DNA from 3 places in the Spartinivicinus ruber genome. Region 3 is predicted to be linked to each of the others. Evidence: predicted binding sites of a transcription regulator. Region 3 holds the regulator's gene; each other region holds the start of a gene.
What was found. The regulator PhoB, encoded in region 3, activates phosphate uptake and scavenging genes when phosphate is short. The targets are predictions, from matches to a motif close to TGTCATANNNNTGTCANA.
Positions count from the first base shown of each region.

Region 1: a site for PhoB is predicted at 2,200-2,217, ahead of G4Y78_RS01645 (alkaline phosphatase). Genes of this name have one in related genera too.
Region 2: a site for PhoB is predicted at 2,154-2,171, ahead of G4Y78_RS00720 (PA3496 family putative envelope integrity protein). Genes of this name have one in related genera too.

Region 1 is NZ_CP048878.1:353,624-357,872, reverse strand. Features, by position in the region: gene G4Y78_RS01650 (hypothetical protein) at 1-177, shown strand, start outside; gene G4Y78_RS01645 (alkaline phosphatase) at 533-2,095, opposite strand; gene G4Y78_RS01640 (GNAT family N-acetyltransferase) at 2,251-2,820, shown strand; gene trmL (tRNA (uridine(34)/cytosine(34)/5-carboxymethylaminomethyluridine(34)-2'-O)-methyltransferase TrmL) at 2,859-3,326, shown strand; gene secB (protein-export chaperone SecB) at 3,401-3,889, opposite strand; gene grxC (glutaredoxin 3) at 4,069-4,249, opposite strand, start outside.
Region 2 is NZ_CP048878.1:136,268-140,516, reverse strand. Features, by position in the region: gene uvrD (DNA helicase II) at 1-699, opposite strand, end outside; gene hexR (transcriptional regulator HexR) at 887-1,747, shown strand; gene G4Y78_RS00720 (PA3496 family putative envelope integrity protein) at 2,211-2,399, shown strand; gene G4Y78_RS00715 (DUF4123 domain-containing protein) at 2,571-3,458, opposite strand; gene G4Y78_RS00710 (SufS family cysteine desulfurase) at 3,911-4,249, shown strand, end outside.
Region 3 is NZ_CP048878.1:5,933,853-5,938,101, reverse strand. Features, by position in the region: gene G4Y78_RS26745 (response regulator) at 1-12, shown strand, start outside; gene phoR (phosphate regulon sensor histidine kinase PhoR) at 54-1,379, opposite strand; gene phoB (phosphate regulon transcriptional regulator PhoB) at 1,382-2,071, opposite strand; gene ubiA (4-hydroxybenzoate octaprenyltransferase) at 2,247-3,122, opposite strand; gene G4Y78_RS26725 (chorismate--pyruvate lyase family protein) at 3,151-3,756, opposite strand; gene G4Y78_RS26720 (rubredoxin) at 3,932-4,099, shown strand.

The DNA of each region.
Region 1 (4,249 bases), 780 kb from region 3:
AACCAATTAAAAACTAATGTTGACTATATTTTAAGTCTAATCCCAGTAGTTGCATTAGTTAAAGATGTATGTCTATACGCAAAAAATTTATTAGATGATTTTTCCCTTATTGAAGACACTTGTCAAACAGCCGTAAACAGAGTTAATCCTTCAGTATTACTAAAAGAGTGCGCGTAAACTACCAACTTAAAAATAATTTCCAAAAAAATGTTTTTGTAATATTTAAAAATTAACCAGCTACACACCCTCCCCCAGAGGGAGGGGACTAAAAATCAATCGGTATATACTCACAGCGAAGGATAAGTTATTGCTAGCCTACGACTGTATGATTTGCAGTAGCTGCCTTAATTTATTTAAAGACGCTACTGGACGCTTAGTAAACTAAATCACTGGGATGACAGTTAATTGTTCTTTGGCAATTACTCTAATTAGTGGTATCCATACCACCATGGATTAACTGCATTTTCACCAATCCTCAGCAGTCAAGAACGACGGTAATAAATCCTAAAAATAATTCACGAAAAATATAAGTTTATCGAGCCTGTTGTTGCTGACTTGACCGATGGCCACTTAACTTCGCTGCATGCGCCATTACATGGTAAATATAATTTTGCTCATGAACCCCATGAAATAAAAACGCCCATGGACCTGAAGCATAAATCGCCACATCTTCCCCCCCATGGGTTTCTGCCGACATTGGTACTAATGCCTCTTGAAAATAGTTTTTAGCATTAGTACTAATATCAGTAATATTAAGTCGACCTACCTGGCGTCTACCAGATTGGTCATGTATAGCGCCAAGCCCACTATAGTAACCAAGTGTTGTGTAGGGCATACCATCCGCTGCCAGCGTGGGCTTCGTATTTGGTTGCCCTTTGCTGTTATTGCCAACCACTTTACCCAATATTGGGTTACCACGTGTAGGATATCCTCCCATAGTAAATACATGACTGTGGTCCGCTGTTACTATAATCAACGTCTCTCGCGAATCAGTCATTTTTCTTGCTGTTGCTACTGCATTGGCAAACTCAACCGTATCATGCAGGGCTAGGTAAGCATTCCCCGCATGATGACCATGATCAATTCGTCCTCCTTCAACCATCAGAAAAAAACCATTTTCATTTTTTTCTAAAACTTTAATTGCCTTAGAGGTCATTTCTGATAATGAAGGTTCCCCACCTTTATCATCACTTCTATCAGCTTCAAAAGCCATATGAGAGCGATTAAAAAGTCCTAATAAATGATCAACATTTTCTGCTTTAACAGCTTTAAACTGTTTTGCATTCCAAACAAATTGAGACTTGTCATATTGGGTTAGCCATTCATTTACTAAATTACGTCCATCCCCCCTTGTACCGGTTTTATTTGGTTCTTCTGGATCAGCTTGGTTATCAGGCAAAAAACTCCTACGACCACCACCCAGCGCTACTTCCAAACCATCACCATAGGAAAACTCAACTAACTGCCTTGCTATATCTTTACAGCCAGCTCGCTTTGCTGCAGTAGGTAAGTCTTTGTCATCTTCCCAATTTCGTTCAGGGGTATGAGCATAAGTAGCAGCAGGTGTTGCATGAGTAATTCGCGCAGTAGTCACAACACCTGTTGACATTTCAGCCTCTTCGGCCTGCTCCAGTAATGTCATTACTTTGTGTTGCTTCGAAGTTTCACAGTCTCCTCGAATTGCTTGCTGACCAACAGAGATAACCCCAGCCAAGGTTTTTACCCCTGTTACCATGGCCGTCATCGTTCCAGCGGAATCTGCTGTTTGCTGGTTAGTGTTATAGGTTTTTGACAACCCCACATAAGGGAGTTTCTCAAACGCTAGAAGGTTTTCTTCTCCCGCTTTCTCTTTTAATTGGCCATCTAAAATTCTGGCCGCAGTCACTGTGGATACTCCCATACCATCACCAACAAACAAAATAACATTACGTGCCAGTGCAGTATTTGACTGCTGCCTGATCGCTGCTGCTACTGCTTGCTGGCCTGCTTCATACCAGGTATCCGAGCTTTCTTGCTGAGCTATAGAGACTTTTGGTAAACAACACCAGATAATTAGCAAGCACTTACCAGCAATCCTTTTCACTGTTAGTTGCATGATATTTTCCTTAACCATTATGACACCAGTAATTTAAACTGAATTTATTTATTACGACCGTTCTATTAAATTTAATTATTATTGTTGATATTGAGCCACTTCTATATGTCAGTAAAATGACCGCTTTTTTAACAAGAAGTGTAAAGCAAATTTATATGTTTAAACAGCTTAATACCAAACGCCTGAAAGGAGTGCCACTCAACTTATCATTAGTTGACCAACGGCTAGCTGCTATCCAGCAATCGGCACCTCTTGTTGGTAAATGGTTATATTGGTGTAATCCTGACTATTCTGCAGTCACCAATAAAGAGTGGATTGAACACTGCATGAATCAACAAACACTTAATACCGAGTTCAACTTTGCTTTTATCAATAAAAAGACCCAAGAATATATTGGTGAAACTAGAATAAGTGGCATTAACTTCCCCCATGGCTTTACCAATCTTAGCTATTGGGTGAATGCCAGTTGTCTGAAACAAGGTTATGCATCTGAAATAATTACTGCAGCTGCTCAGTTTTGTTTTGAAGCGCTTAATTTAATTCGAGTAGAAATTGTGGTCGATACTGATAATCATGCAAGTATTAATACAGCTAAAAAAGTTGGTGGGCAATTTGAAGGTAAGCTTCGGCATCGCAGTAGAATAGAAGACAAACCCCGGGATTCGTATATGTTTGGCTTATTTCCTGACACGTTAGTGCTGCATCCTAAAGCAGAAGCAGTATAATAGTACTGTATAAAATCTAGCTTTGAGTATTAACCTTTATGCTGCATATTGTGCTTTTTGAGCCAGAAATACCACCCAATACTGGCAATATTATCCGGTTATGTGCAAACACTGGCTATCAGTTGCATTTAATAGAGCCATTAGGCTTTGACTTAGATGATAAAAAATTGCGTCGTGCGGGTTTGGATTATTCCGAGTTTGCCAAACTAGCAGTGCATAAGTCACTTGCAGGCTTTTGCCAGTCAGTCAATGTCAATCGCTTGTTTGCTATTAGTACCAAAGGCTCTACTCTCCACACTGATGTTCAGTATGAACCTAATGATGCACTATTATTTGGCCCAGAAACCCGAGGACTACCTAATAATGTTTTGCAAAATGAGGTTAAACCTGAGCACATTGTAAGGCTACCCATGAAGCCCAACAGTCGTAGTATGAATTTATCTAACTGTGTTTCAGTGATGGTTTATGAGAGTTGGCGACAACTGGGTTTTAAAGGTGGGGAGTAAGACGTAATAGAGGGGCTAATTAATGCCCCTTTATTGTTTAATTAAATAGCTAGATTACCCCGTAGGTATCAAGCTTATTGAATAGTTTCTGGCTGCTGTTGCTCTTGCTCACGCTGCTGTAGTGCTTGAGCATACAACGCATCAAAATTAACTGGCGCTAACATAATTGGAGGGAAACTACCGCGTAATACCAAGCTATCGATGCACTCGCGAGCATAAGGAAATAGAATATTAGGGCAAAAAGCACCTAGTGTTTGATGCAATGAAGCATCATCTAATCCTCTGATCAAGAACACCCCTGACTGCTGAACTTCAACAACAAATGCAGTCTCTTCATTATTAGTAACAGTAACTGTTAGGGATAACACAACTTCAAACACACCATCTTCAAGCTGGGTATTTTGCGTGTTCAGATCCAAATTAACCTGTGGCTGCCATTCTTTAGTGAAAATCTCAGGTGCCTTGGGCGACTCAAATGAAAGGTCCTTCACATAGATCCGCTGTAATGCAAACTGAGGTTGATTTTCTTCGCCAGCGGCCTGATTTTGTTGGTTTTCAGCCATTTATGTAATTCCTTAGTTAATTTCTGTTTAATATCGTAAGCGTGCCAGCAATACTAACTCAGCTGACGCACTTCGTCATTCATCACCACGTTGGCCTGTGACAGCAACCATAGCACTATTCTGTGTTTGTGTCGCAAAATAAAGACGACTCTCGCTGTCTGCTATGCTTGTGGATTTGATTACTGGTATTCAGCGATCAGCGGGTCAAGTTTACCTGCTCTCTCTAAAGCGTAAAGCTCATCACAACCGCCCACATGCCGCTCACCAATCCAAATTTGCGGCACAGAGGTACGCCCCGCCTTTTCAGCCATCACTCTACGTACTGCGGGCTTACCATCCACACTAATCAGTTGATAAGGA
Region 2 (4,249 bases), 560 kb from region 3:
TAGCCAAGCATATTGAATGGTGTTAGTGTCTTGAAACTCATCTACGAGCAAATAACGAAAGCGCTGCTGGTAATGTTTTAAGATCTCTGGCTTGTTTAGCCAAATTTCGTGAGCTCGCAGTAATAATTCAGCAAAATCCACCATACCTGATAGTTTACAGGCCTCTTCGTAAGCCTGATAAACTTTCAACATGGTGACATCAAACTGGTCACCGTAGGCTTCAATGTTTTGTGGACGACGCCCTTCATCCTTCTGGCTGTTGATATACCACTGAGCTTGTTTAGGGGGCCATTTTGCTTCATCTAAATTCAAGCCCTTCATAATGCGTTTTATTAAGCGCAGCTGATCATCAGCATCTAATATCTGAAAGTTTTCAGAAAGCCCTGCATCACGCCAATGCAGTCTCAATAAGCGATGAGCTAAACCATGAAAGGTGCCCACCCACATGCCTCGAGTATTCACCCCCAATAATGATTCGATTCTGTGGCGCATTTCTGCAGCTGCTTTATTGGTAAAGGTGACTGCCATAATCGCATGAGGTGAAATGCCTTCAGCCTGAATCAGCCAGGCAATCCGATGAACCAACACACGGGTTTTACCACTCCCGGCACCGGCTAATACCAAGCAATTTCCAATCGGCGAAGCAACTACTTCACGTTGAGCAGCATTGAGAGAGTCTAAAGTTTGGGATACATCCATAATGACTTGTAATAAGCTTGTAAATTGATCGGAAATCGCACAGCGTTCGTCTTATAAGGCCACATTAGTTTAGCGGCCTGTTACCTTGGCTGGCAATGACACAAGCTATTAATACTTATTTCCATATAGTTTGTATGCATTTTTTGTAGTATAACTACAAAAAGGCCCAGCAAAGATTCACCCCTACATGGTTTCTATTCAGCTATTACAACAAATCCAGCAGTGTTATAGCCAACTTCGTCGCTCTGAGCAAAAAGTGGCAGACTTTGTATTGCATAGCCCCGTACGCGTAATGCATATCAGTATTGCTGACCTAGCAACTGCAGCAGAAGTCAGTGAACCAACCGTTTTAAGGTTTTGCCGGGCTGTGGGTTGTAGTGGCTTTCAGGACTTCAAACTACAGCTGGCACAGTGCCTTGCCTCTGGTAGCAACTTTGGCCAGTTTGCAATCAATCAAGATGACTCTCCTGCCGACTACAAGTCAAAAATTATTGACTCAACCATTAGCACGCTTTCAAGTGTTCGCGATAGCTTAGATGATTTGGTTCTAGAGCAGGCCATTACCGCTTTATCTGTGGCAAAGCGTGTAGAGTTCTACGGTTTTGGAGCCTCCGGTGCAGTAGCCATAGATGCTCAGCATAAGTTCTTTCGCTTGCAGCTATCAGCCGCAGCTTACTCAGACCCCCATATGCAGTCCATGTCTGCCGCTACGTTGACTCCAGATGACTGCGTGGTGGCTATATCCCAAACTGGTCGTACCCGAGAACTGATTCATACAATTCAACTCGTCAGCCAGCAGCAGGCAAAAGTTATTGCTATTTGCCCCAAACAAAGTCCATTAGCCAAACTGTGCGATTTTGCTTTACATGTTGAAGCAATAGAAGACACTGATGTTTATACTCCACTAACTTCAAGAATTGCTCATTTGGTAGTGATTGATATTCTAGCCATGGGAGTAGCAATGTCTCGTGGGCCAGAGTTGGCTGCACATCTCAAGACAGTTAAGAATAACTTACGCAGCCTACGAATTTCCCCACCAAAAACTTAAGGGCAACTCAAACTTTATATATACAAGTCCCCTGGTAGCACATAATAAATAATAACTAGTAAATTATTTTCATTTTAACTGGGTTGGTAATTTGAAAATGTTATTAAAAAGTTATTAACGAAGGGCTGCTCTGCTGTTACATTGACCTAAGGAAAAGTCGCTGATTAGAGAAATACCTTTTTCGTGAAAAGCAGCACTTTTCTGGGTAGGCGACCAGCTTCTTGGAAGCTGTTTCACAGCCCTGAATAGCTGGTAGCCTTGTAAAAAAACATACTACTAATCCCTTAACTTAGGTACTAAAACATAAGACTCTTAAGTAAATCTAAAACTTAGAGTTCATAATAAATTTGAAGGCAGTTGAAGTTTAAATAACCAAAATAGCATTACCATAAAACATTAATCATACTGTCATAAAGCTATTGCATCTTAACCAACTACTAACACCAGAAAGGGATGCGGCACTATGCAAATACAAGTACCCGAGCAAACTAATCAGCCCATTTACATCTCTTCTTCAAGCAACTCAACATCGAGTAGCAACCGAGAAAAGTCTTCTCAGCGTTCTCTTGAGGCAAGGCGTGCTATTGAGGACTATTTTGAGAATAAACGCTTAAACCATTTGATAGGCGAGGATTACTGGGAGGATGACTAACCTGAATATTTCACCAAACTACAGAAATATTCAGGTTAATCAATCAAGGCTTATAACATTAACTAATCTTGGTAATTTATTAATAAGCAGCCTCTGGAGCAGAATACCACAGAGGCTGTTTAAGAGTTTTGTTAATTAGATTTTGTAGTTTGACTACCTAATCCCTTCAGGTTAAGCACAAATTTTTCGAGCCTGATAGTTCTGCAGCAAGTTAGTAATTTCTCGAGCTGATATATAAGTTGCCATTTGTGCTTTATTCAAAGCCGATTCAATAATGGAGTATTCTTGTGTAACCGGTGATAACAACTGACACAAGTTTCCTACTACTGGCTGCTTTTCTTTACCTACAACAACTGACATATCTTCATGTTGCTTCAAATTTTGTTTGGCTAGTAACAACAACTCGGCATATACATCGGATGTTATTAGCTCAGCATTTTGAAGTTTTAAATAATCTACTACAGCAAATGGCATACTCAGTTCAACCAACCTCTCCAGCTGACGCTCCGTTAATGTAAAAGTTAACTTTTTATTAACAAAATGATAACAACTGGCTTGCTCATTCTCGATTTGGCACACGGCTCTACTGCATAAATCAACATAAATACAAATACTTGCAGGACCTAACAAGCTTGCAAACGTTTGCTTATTACAAACCAAGTTTAAGCCTGAAATCACTCTGGGGTCATATAGCTTAAAATGCGCCCAGTGCTGATTAGGTAAATTTATTTCCAATGCTGCTTTAAAGTGACTATAAAGCTGAGCATGCTCACAATGGCTAATAATGAAGATACCCACTGGTAAATCCATTGATTGTTGTAGCAGCCACTCAAACAACGGTGAGCCAATATTCACTTTAATTAAATAAGGTGCTACATCACACAGCTCTTCCTCTGGCGTCCCCCTGAATAATGAATCACATTGTGGATTATCCTCTAGCTCCCAAATTCGCTCTGGTAACTCTGGCAAACTGGCTGAGTCAATAATAAAGTACAGCCCTGCATGGTTGTGCTTTTCGAGTGCAACCTTGATTTGCTGTCTATACTCGTCAAGCAACATACTCCCTCCTTTGCTAGAAACAGCCTGAAGTATGGTAAAAATCCAAACTGCTTCTTATGCCCCGATTTAATTATTGCTAAAAGCCATTGCAGATGGCTAAGTTATAACCTGTTATTGCTTTTATTACTGAAATTCTCTCATCTACTTAGTTACTTAAGCTTTTAACGCCTGCTGTTCAATTATCAACCAAAATAGATTACAAGAATAATACTACGAGACTATTATCATTAGTATTTATAGTATGATCTAAATTTACCCTCTTCACAGCCCCTGACTGCAATCCATGTATCTACACATACAAGAGACTATATAATAGTTGAATGTTTATATAACTAAAAGCTATTACACTGTTTGCGCTTACACTTCTTTACTTTGAAATAAAGACGACAATAGCAAAACCGCTATATCGAAAACAGTTTTTCAGTCATGATATTGAGTAATATCTTTTATGAATGCAGGTCAACTTTGTTGGTAACCAAGCTGTAATGACTTCCCTATTTAATGTAAAAGCACTGCGCACGTTATTTCCTATTTTACAAACAACAGTTAATAGCCAACCATTGGTGTATTTTGATAACGCCGCTACTACTCAAAAACCACTCAGTGTTATTCAGGCCATTAGCAACTACTACCAACACTGTAATGCTAATGTCCACAGAGCTTCTCATTACCTCAGCACTGAAGCCACGATAGGATTTGAAGCTGCACGGAAAACTGTTCAACAGTTTATTAATGCAAGTTCGTCAACCGAGATTATCTGGACCCGTGGTGCTACAGAAGCAATAAATTTG
Region 3 (4,249 bases):
AAATACTGGTGATACTCCCTTCGCTTTAGGTACGGTGAACTTCTTTTTAGGTTTTATTCCACCAATTCTGGGCTGTTTTCACTGGCGATCATTGAGGGTGGGAAGTGGCAGATAAAGCAGCTGCCTTTACCTAACTCACTTTGTATTTCTAACCGGGCATTGTGGCGTATCAATACATGCTTCACGATGGCTAAGCCCAGCCCGGTTCCCCCTGTATTGATTGAGCGACTAGGATCTGCTCGATAGAATCGTTCGGTAAGGCGAGGGATATGTTTTGGATCTATCCCAACTCCGTCATCCATTACTGATAAGTGTCCACCACTCTCATCTTCCCACCAATGCACATCAATTTGTCCTTCAGCGGGGGTGTATTTAACGCTGTTAAAAATCAGATTGGAAATGGCGCTATGCAACTCCCGGTCGTGCCCGAACAGCTTCGCTTCTTCTGGGCAAACCAGCTGAATATGGTGACAGCGATCCCCGCTCAATGCTTTTGCATCATTAACAATATTGAACAGGACTTTATGTAAATACAGTGGCTTCAAATCAGTTTGCCGGTCACTGGTCTCTAGTCTTGATAGCAGTAGTAGATCGCTAACCAGATTTTCCATCCGATCGGATTGCTGCTGCATTTGTTGTAAAGCCCGAATCCAGCGCTCAGGCAAAATATTAGCGTTATCCAGTAATGTTTCCAGATAACCTCTTATTACTGTCAGGGGTGTTCTTAGCTCATGGGAAACATTGGCCACAAAGTCTTTGCGCATTTGTTCCAGGTTATGTAACCGGGTGATGTCTCTGACCAGTAGCAGGCGGTCATTGCGACCAAACAGAGTAATGTTGAACTGTAGGATGAGCTGATCATTGATGGGAGAAGAGACTTCAAGGGCTTCTTGGTAGTCTTTTTTATCGAAGTATTTAGTAAAAGCTGGGTCTCTGATCAGGTTTGTAATGAGCTGGCCCTGGTCAATAGGGCTTTTAAAGCCAAGCATGGCTTCTGCTGCTTTATTCCACCACTCCAGATTGCCCTGGTTGTCGACCATAATGACTGCGTCATTTAAAGCGGCTGTGGATTCTTGCACCCGATCAATTACTGCCTGGAGGCGGGCTCGGGCTTTTTGGTCACGGCGTTGCAGTCGGTAGATAGCATCGAAGATATCTCCCCAAATGCCGCGACTTTCAGGTGGTTCCAGGTGATTATGTTCACTCTCCTGGAGCCAATGGCTGAGGCGAAACACCTGTAATAGCGTCCAGCTTAGGTATCCAGCTAAAACGATTGCTAAAACCCAGGCTACTTCTCCAATAACTACTCCAAACAATACGCTGACTGAAACAGTAATAGCGAGCCGCTGAATAATTTCGCCCTGCCAATTAGCCTTCACGGTTAAGCCTTAGTTGAAAACCTGTAACCAGTGCCTCTAACGGTTTGGATAAAACGGTCATGGCCTGTGCCTAATGCTTTGCGTAGCCGCCGAATATGAACATCAACGGTACGCTCTTCAACATACACATTGCCACCCCAAACCTGGTCCAGTAACTGGCCTCGGGTGTACGCTCGCTCTTGATGAGTCATAAAGAACTGCAATAAGCGATACTCAGTAGGGCCCATTTCAGTCGGTTTGCCATTGATACTAACGCGATGGCTAATTGGGTCCAGCTCTAGCCCTTCAACCCGAATGGGTTCCTGTGGCTCTTGAGCACCGGAGCGTCGTAGGACTGCTTTTAGACGGGCAACCAGTTCTCTGGGGGAGAATGGTTTGGTGATGTAATCATCAGCCCCTACTTCCAGCCCTTGAATCTTATTATCTTCTTCACCTTTAGCGGTTAACATAATGATAGGAATATTGGCAGTAATTTCATCGCGACGGAGTCGCCTTGCCAATTCAATTCCACTGGTTCCTGGTAGCATCCAATCAAGCAAGATTAGATCGGGCTTCTTGTCGATCATTATGCTATGCGCATCTTGGGTGTTATCTGCTTCCAGACATTCGTAGCCAGCCATTTCGAGAGCAACTGCAATCATTTCCCGGATGGGGGCCTCATCGTCCACTATGAGTATTTTTTTGCCAACCATTTTCAAGCCTTCTCTCGCTTTCAAGTTGTCAGCAGAGCATTACACAGACTTAATGTTACATTTGCATGACATTCCTGTGGCTCTGCCCTGAAAGTGTTACCAATCCATGAGTTTTATGACTGTGGCTCAATACCACAGTGAGAAGTATTCCTAGTTATTACCTACAAAGGCAAAACTAAGAAACAGCACTATCACAAACTATTCCAATAAAGACAAACATGCCTGCCCAGTGATTATTTAAAAACGCTTTAAAGCATTGGGACCGATCACGATTTTTGATTAAATACTGCTGATAGATAAACAATCCAGCCATCAAGCCGATGCCAATAAAGAACAGCCAACCACGCTGAAATAAATAGCCTACCCCTGCTAACAAAGCTAGAGTAATTATTTGTAATAAGCCAATCATAAGTTTATCAGCTTTCCCAAATAAAATAGCAGTAGATTTGACGCCTATTTTTAAATCATCGTCTCTATCTACCATGGCGTAAGCCGTATCATAGGCAACTGTCCAGGCCAGGTTAGCCAAAAACAGCAGCCAGATAGCATGGTTTAATTCACCAGTTTGAGCAGTATAGGCCATAGGGATCGACCAGGAAAAAGCTGCCCCCAATACAATTTGGGGGTAATGGGTATAGCGCTTCATAAAGGGATAACAAACTGCTAAAGCCAAGCCTCCAAAACTGAGTAATATTGTTAGCAGATTGGTAAAAAGCACTAATACAAATGCAACAACACAGAGCACAACAAAGCACCATAGTGCTTCTTTAACCGTTAGATCACCAGTAATCAAGGGCCTGTTTTGGGTGCGCTGAACATGACCATCAAAGTCTCGGTCAGCAATGTCATTGATTACACATCCAGCACTACGCATCACTGTTACACCTAAACAAAAGATAATAATTAAGTGCCAGTCTGGTAAGCCATTTGCCGCAAGCCAGAGGCTCCATAAAGTGGGCCAAAGCAGCAGGTAAATACCAATAGGACGGTTTAAGCGGGTGATGCTAAGTAGGGCATTGAGCTTGTTGGTAGGGCTGTCTGTTAGTTCCATCCTGTTAGTCACTATGAATAAGCTCGTTTTACATTGGCTGGTGTTGTAAGGGTTTATTTACAGATTGCTGCATTGAAAAAATAGTGGGTAAAAACAGTTCGCTGACTGCTAGCTGACGTTGATTCACAATAAAAACTGATTGTCTGGCCCAGCAGTCTTGGTTAATTCTTGACGGTGTTAATGCTGGAGGCGTTATTGTTAAGGGCGCAGGCAAGACTTGCAACTGTTGCTGGGTAAAGTGAGCAAACGTAAAGTTTGGGTTTCGCTTAGCGCTGGCATGATTGAATAAAAGTCTGCCTAATGGTTCAGTATCCAAGCTAAGCAGCGGCTGACAGCTAAGCAGGCCGGTAAATGCAGGTATTACGGTGCGGGCATATACCACAGGTTGTTGGTTGGCATAGAGGATTACCTCACGGATAAAAGCTGATTGCTGTTTTGGGATGCCTAGCAGCTTTTGTTCAGAGGGTAGTGCAGGCTGCCAACACTGGCTGATCAACTTGACTGACAGGGATTCAAAGGTATCCTGCAAGCGTTGTGAGAGGGAACCAGTGAAAGTTAGCCAGTTTTGCCAGGGCGAAGGTATGTTAAGATGGCGTTGCCACTGGGCAGCTTCAAAAATGGATAATGCGCTCACAATGAAGTTTTTACTTAATACTGTTTAGTTGTCTGGCGCGCAGAATGCGATATCTTGCTATCAGTTGCAAGTTTTGAATAGAAGGATACCTCTCATAAACAGTTATGAGAGATGCTCTGAAGCGAAGTACAGCTGATTCAGTCGCCTGAATGATGAGATAAGTGAGGAGCCTGACATGAAAAAATGGCAATGTGTGGTTTGCGGGTTTATTTATGATGAGGTCGAAGGCTGGCCAGAAGAAGGCATTGCACCTGGTACTCGTTGGGAAGATGTACCAGAAGACTGGTTATGCCCAGACTGTGGAGTAAGCAAGTTGGACTTTGAAATGATTGCAATTGGTTGAGCTTGGATTGTATTAATGCATGTAGTTGTTAACTAAATGTAATCAAAAACTTCCATTTCGCCAGGTTGAAATAAACGACTAAATAGCCGACTTATCTAAAAAAATTTGCTAAGGTGTGTGTTTATCCAAACGCAATCAACTGATAAATTA